2 regions of the Comamonas faecalis genome follow, and region 1 is predicted to be linked to the other one. Evidence: predicted binding sites of a transcription regulator. Region 1 holds the regulator's gene; the other holds the start of a gene.
What was found. The regulator FliA, encoded in region 1, starts transcription of late flagellar genes. The targets are predictions, from matches to a motif close to CTAAAGTTTNNNNNNNNNNNGCCGNTA.

Region 1 (3,344 bases):
CAGCCCCAGCCGCGCAATCCGCTGCGCACCATGCACGCGGCGCTCAACGCCCCGCAGGTCAACACCGCGGCGCGTTCCGGCGCCACAGCGCCCACGCTGGCCGCAGCCGCCGGCCAGCAGGACCTGATGAAGGAGCTGCAGTCGATGAAAGACCTGATCGAGGAGCGCTTCAACACGCTGTCATGGCTGGGCCAGGCGCGCCAGGACCCGATCCAGTCCAACCTGATGCTCAAGCTGATCCGCGCCGGCTACTCGCCCGCGCTCTCGCGCGCCATGCTCGAACACCTGCCCGAGCACCTGGGCGCGCAGGACGCGGTGCGCTGGCTGATGCGCGTGCTCGAACGCAATCTGCGCACCGACGCGGCCGACCTGCCGCTGATCCAGCAGGGCGGCGTCTTCGCGCTGGTGGGCGCCACCGGCGTGGGCAAGACCACGACGGCCGCCAAGCTGGCCGCGCTGTGCGCCCAGGCGCACGGGCCGGCCAGCGTGGGGCTGATCACGCTGGACACCTACCGCATGGGCGCGCACGAGCAGCTGCGCTCCTACGGCCGCATGTTGGGCGTGGTCGCCCACCTGGCGCACGACCAGGCCGCGCTGCAGGATCTGCTGGGCCTGCTGTCGTCCAAGAAGATGGTGCTGATCGACACCACCGGCGTCGCCCCGCGCGACCCGCGCAAGCGCGAGCTGCTCGATCTGCTGGCGCTGCCCGGCATCGAGCGCCTGCAGGTGCTCAACGCCAGCAGCCATGGCGACACCTTCGACGAGGTGCTCACCGGCTTCAAGAGCGCGGGCGTGCAGCAGGCCATCCTCTCCAAGGTGGACGAGGCCGTGAAGCTGGGGCCGGCCATCGACGCGCTGATCCGCCACCAGGCGCTGCTGCGCGGCGTGACCTGCGGCCAGCGCGTGCCCGAGGACTGGGAAGCGGCCAACGCACCGGCGCTGGTCGCGCAGTCGATGCGCGCCAACGCGCGCTCGGCCTTCGACCCCAAGGCGCTGGAGCTGAACTTCTTCTTCTCGCAGGCGCCCGAGGCGTTGCAGCCCACGGAGATGGACCATGTGGCTTGAGCGCGCCGGCACCACCCACCAGGGCGCAGGGCTGCAGCGCCTGAATGCGCAGACCGGCGCGGGCCCGCGCCTGCTGCCCGTGCTGGCCACGCCCGACTCGCACCTGGAACTGGAGACACTGTGGCAGCTGTGCGCCCAGCTGCAGCAGCTGGGCTACGCAGTCATGGTGCTCGACGCCAGCGCGCGCGAGGGCGCGCACGCGCCCGGCCTGGCCCAGGTGCTGCAGACGCACAGCCTGCCGCTGCAGGCCACGCTGGACGCCAGCGCCGCAGATGCCGCGCTGCTGCCGGTGCTGCCCGCGGCGCTGGGCCTGCGCCGCCTGGCGCAGCAGGGCGGCGGCGCTGCGGCGCTGCGGCGGCTGGTCACCCCGTTTCGCGCCTATGGCGCACTGCTGCTGTATGCGCCGCCGGCGCTGGCCGCGCCGCTGCTGCAAGGCAGCGCCTGCACGCCGCTGGCGCTGACCGGCGCGGGCGCCCAGGGCATGGTGGCCTGCTATCTGCAGCTCAAGCACATGGCGCTGCACGCCGGCCTGCGCTGCACCGTCGCGGCCATGACCGGCGCCGAAGACGCCCGCAGGACGGCGCAGACCCGCGAGGCGCTGCAGGCGCTCGCGCGCAGCGCAAGCCAGATGCTGGGCCTGGCGCCGCACACCACGCAGATCCGCGCCGACCAGCCGCGCGAGCTGCGTCGCCTGGCGCTGCAGCTGCTGGAAGGCGGCTGCGCGAACACCACCACCGCTCACCACAACGACTACGATCACCCCTGCATCGACCACAGCCATTGAATCCAGGTTGACCCATGTATACCGCCAAAGGACAGCTTGACCGCAACGCGCTGCTGCAACAGCACGCGCCGCTGGTGCGCCGCATCGCCCACCACATGATCGCCAAGCTGCCTCCCAACGTCGAGGTCGACGACCTGATCCAGGTCGGCATGATCGGGCTGAACGAGGCGCTGTCGCGCTTCGAGGCCTCGCAGGGCGTGCAGTTCGAGACCTTTGCCAGTCAGCGCATCCGCGGCGCCATGCTCGACGAATTGCGCGGCGGCGACTGGATGAGCCGCAGCTCGCGCAAGAGCCAGAAGGACATCGAGCAGGCGCTGCGCCGCGTCGAGCAAAAGCTCGGGCGCAGCCCGCTGGAGTCGGAGATCGCCGCCGAGATGGACATGAGCCTGCAGGATTACCAGTCGCTGCTGGGCAAGGTGCGCGGCACGCAGCTGGTCTACCTGGAGGACATACGCCCGGGCGAGGACGACGAGGGCAGCTTTCTCGACCGTCACATGGCCGACGAAGACGCCGACCCGGTGGCGCTGTTGCGCGACCAGCGCATCCGCAGCTCGCTGGTCCAAGCCATCGAGTCGCTGCCCGAGCGCGAGCAGTACATCATGGGCATGTACTACGAGCAGGACATGAACCTCAAGGAAATCGCCGCCGTGCTCGGCGTGACCGAATCACGCGTGTGCCAGCTGCACAGCCAGGCCATCGCGCGGCTGCGCACCAAGATGCGCGCGCATTGAGCGTCGCGGCCAAGCCTTTTCCGGCTCATCCATTGGAAAAATGGGGCGATGCAGCGCGCCTCAGTGTGTCTGCGCCTTACTCCCTCCCCCTCTGGGGGAGGGCTGGGGTGGGGGCCGGCGACGCAGACCGAGGCACGCCGTTGCTGCCGCTCCAGCAGCCCCCATCCCTGCCCTCCCCCAGAGGAGGAAGGAGTCCAAGACATGCCGCTGACGTGTCTGCACCTCACTCCCTCCCCCTCTGGGGGAGGGCTGGGGTGGGGGCCGGCGACGCTGGCCGAGACACACCGTTGCTGCCGCTCCAGCAGCCCCCATCCCTGCCCTCCCCCAAAGGGGGAAGGAGTCCGAGGCACGCCGCTGATCAGGCGTTTTTCGCCGTAACAGCGGCAACGCTTCCAGCGTCTGCGCCTTACTCCCTCCCCCTCTGGGGGAGGGCTGGGGTGGGGGCCGGCGACGCTGGCCGAGGCACGCCGTTGCTGCCGCTCCAGCAGCCATCATCCCTGCCTTTCCCCCAAAGGGGGAAGGTGTCCGAGACATGTCGCTGATCAGGTGTTTACCCGACTCGTGGCTCCACCTTGATGGGCACGTACAGCGACCCGCCCTGGCGGTTGAACTCGTCGGCCTTGCGCGCCATGCCGTCGGCCAGTGCCGCGCTGCCGCTCATGCCCTTGGCGGCGGCGTATTCGCGCACCTCCTGCGTGATCTTCATCGAGCAGAACTTCGGCCCGCACATGGAGCAGAAATGCGCCACCTTGGCCGCGTCCTTC
Region 2 (3,344 bases), 160 kb from region 1:
GGCGCACGTCGTGCACGCGCGCGGCCGGCACCAGAATCGCGCCGCCGCCCTCGGTGTACTTGTAGGGCACGCCCATCTGCGCCAGCTGCGCGACGATGGCGCCGCCGTCCTTGTCGCCCAGCCCGGCAAACAGCACGCGGTAGTCGGGCTGGCGCGTGAAGAAGAACGCCGCGGCAACACCGGCCACCACCAGCGCCAGCATCGCCCCCCAGCGCAGGCGCGTCGCGCGGTCCATGGCGGCAAGGCGCTGCTGCAGCGTCGGCGCAGCGGCAGCGGCGGGCGGGGCAACAGTGACTTCGGCAACGGCGGTGGACATCGGTTCTTCCATGGTCGGCAAACGCCAGGCAACAAGGCGGCGGTGCAGCGATTATTGAAGGCGTGCCGCGCCGCCGGTGCCCCGATAAGCCGCGGCTTTGGCCATTTATTCACCGCGCTGCGCCACCGCCCGCGCGCCTACGATTGCGCCACCTTCCCCCCACCGCCCCGCAACGCCCCCACCCGCCACCGACGAGACCGCCATGGACATGCGCATCAACAGCTCCCTCACGACGCCGCTGACCGGCACGCAGGTGGCGCGCCGCATCACCGCCGACCGCGACAACACCCCGGGCGTGGGCTTTGGCACCGCCTTCAAGAACGCGCTGCAGGAGGTGAGCGGCGCGCAAAACCAGGCCAGCGCACTGCAGCGCGAAGTGCAGCTGGACAACCCCAGCGTCAGCATCGAGGAGACCATGGTTGCGATGCAAAAGGCGCAAATCGGCTTTCAGGCCACGCTGAACGTGCGCAACCGCATGGTGCAGGCCTATACCGACATCATGAACATGCAGGTGTGAGCATCTGCGCGCAGGCTTTCACCGCGGCAATCGCGGCGAGGGCGCCGCTCCCACATTGAGCGGCATTCAGCGTTGAGCATCCCGTGGGAACGGGACAGGCGCCGCGGCAGCATCAAAAAAGCCGGTCACCTTTCGGTGCCGGCATTCCCCCTGAGCTTTTTTATGCCGCTGGCGCCCACCACGCCGCGGCTTGTTTGTCAGTGCATCACCTGCGGCTGCCCGTCGAACAAATGCTCGAACTGCGCGATCCACGGCTCGGCCAGCACGCGGATCTGCGCGTCGTTGCGCAGGATGCGCTGCATGATGCGCGCCTTCTCCTTGCGCTGCTCGGGCGCCAGCTGCTCGTTGCGGGCCTGGTGGCGCAGTTGCTCGATCAGCACGGCGCAAGTGCCCTCGTAGCGCGCCACGCCGTCCCAGTCGCTCAGGCGTGCGGCTTCGAGCATCTTGGCGCTGCTGGTTTCAATGGCTTTGTAGAAGTCGATCAAGCGGTCGGGATTGTGGGTATTTATCTGGATCTGCATGGTTCAGCTCAAAAAAACATTGTTCAACACACCAACGACACGCCCAAACCTCAGGCACGCCCACCAATCTGGCGCCAGCCATCGATCACTGGCTCAAGCAGCGCCTGCACGTCCCTAACCTGGGCCGCGTCGTTGGCCGCATTGGCCTGCGCCAAGCGCAGCAGGCAGTAGGCGTACAGCTGCTGCAAATTGGCCGCCACCTCGCCGCCCGCCTGGACGTCCAGGCTGGACATCAGCCCTTCATCGATCAGGCGCGACGCCTTGGCCATCAGGCGCACCTTGGTCGCCACGTCACGCCGCTCGATGGCCGTGGCCGCCCCCTGCAGGCAGACGAGCAGCTCATTGAACAGCAGGCCAATCAAACCGTGGGGCGATGCGCTGAGCACCTGCGAGTCGACGCCCACCTGCCGATAAGCAGCCGCCGACGCCCGAGCGCTTGGGGGGGTGTACATATGCAATCCTTTCATCGTGTCTCTCCCCGCTGTTATCGGCCAGCAGCCAGACAAATAAAGGCCTGGTGATTCGATAAAAACAGAACGCCTGCGGCAGCCACAGATGAATAAAGCATGTCTTTCATGATGGCACCACCACGCATGCACCAGTGGCGCGATAAGTGCGGCAAATCACCCGCAAGTCGCCGCAACCCTCTCTGCCTGCACGATGACACTCGGTTGACATTGCCGATACCACGCGCCCTCAAGTTTTTTGCGCAGCGTTCGATAACAAGCTCAACGGGTCTGATCACAGACCTGCCGCCAGAGGCAATGAGAGGTCACTGGCTTGGAGTCCCTCTCTTTTTCTCCCAAAGGAGTTTCACCATGGCCATGACCATCAACACCAATACCGCTTCGCTCAACGCCCAGCGCAACACCGCACTGACTTCCGGCAGCCTGTCGACCACCATGCAGCGCCTGTCCTCGGGTCTGCGCGTCAACAGCGCCAAGGACGACGCCGCCGGCCTGGCCATTGCCGACCGCATGAACACCCAGGTGCGCGGCATGAACGTCGCCATCCGCAACGCCGGCGACGGCATCTCGATGGCGCAGATCGCCGAAGGCGGCCTGTCGGGCATCAACGACATGCTGCAGCGCATGCGCGAGCTGGCGGTGCAAGCGTCCAACTCCACCAACCAGAGCAGCGACATCTCCAAGCTCGACAAGGAGTACCAGGAGTTGGGCAAGGAAGTCACGCGCATGATCGACGCCACCCAGTTCAACGGCGAGTCAATTCTGAAAACAACGGCTGGCTTTACCTTTCAGATCGGTGCCAATACGGGTACAGAGAACCAAATCAAGGTCGATTCGGCAACCGTCAACGTCGCTACAGGTAATTTGGCACTCGTCACCACTGGCGCCAACTCAGCGCTGTCGACCGCCGCCGCAGCCAGCAACACGGCGCAAATCGATGCGCTGGACAAAGCGCTGACCGTGGTCAACGACACCCGCGCCAACCTGGGCGCTGTGCAAAACCGCTTCGAGAACACCGTCTCCTACCTGCGCACCGCGGTAGAGAACCAGTCCGCCGCACGCGGGCGCATCATGGACGCCGACTTTGCCGCCGAAACCGCCAACCTGAGCCGCGCGCAAATTCTGCAGCAGGCCGGCACGGCCATGATTGCCCAGGCCAACCAGCTGCCCCAGGGCGTGCTGAGCCTGCTGCGCTGAGCACGCTGACGCCCGCCCCATGACACAAGCCGAGGATTGAGTCCCTCGGCTTGTTTCATTGCATTCGTCACTGCATCCGTGACTGCACCCATTACTGCATTTATTGGCTTTTTTCCACGGTTCGGCCCTGCCCGCATGAACCGCGCGCCATTCATGCGCAACAAAACAGGGCAAGCGACGCAGCCCGGGCCGATGACGCAATAAGCCGGGCAAACCCCGTTCAAGTCCACGCAACGCCTCGCCCGCTGTCCGGTGACACTCGGTTGACATTGCCGATACCACGCGCCCTCAAGTTTTTTGCGCAGCGTTCGATAACAAGCTCAACG

Region 2: the regulator FliA is predicted to act here: its motif matches at 1,840-1,866, upstream of fliS (flagellar export chaperone FliS).

What each region holds. Positions count from the first base shown of each region.
Region 1 covers NZ_BAABBP010000002.1:176,848-180,191, forward strand. Annotated here, with positions in the region: gene flhF (flagellar biosynthesis GTPase FlhF) at 1-1,065, shown strand, start outside; gene ABD767_RS01995 (hypothetical protein) at 1,055-1,849, shown strand; gene ABD767_RS02000 (RNA polymerase sigma factor FliA) at 1,864-2,580, shown strand; gene thiC (phosphomethylpyrimidine synthase ThiC) at 3,131-3,344, opposite strand, start outside.
Region 2 covers NZ_BAABBP010000002.1:21,260-24,603, forward strand. Annotated here, with positions in the region: gene fliF (flagellar basal-body MS-ring/collar protein FliF) at 1-316, opposite strand, end outside; gene fliE (flagellar hook-basal body complex protein FliE) at 519-833, shown strand; gene ABD767_RS01250 (flagellar protein FliT) at 1,031-1,354, opposite strand; gene fliS (flagellar export chaperone FliS) at 1,405-1,806, opposite strand; gene ABD767_RS01260 (flagellin N-terminal helical domain-containing protein) at 2,173-3,018, shown strand.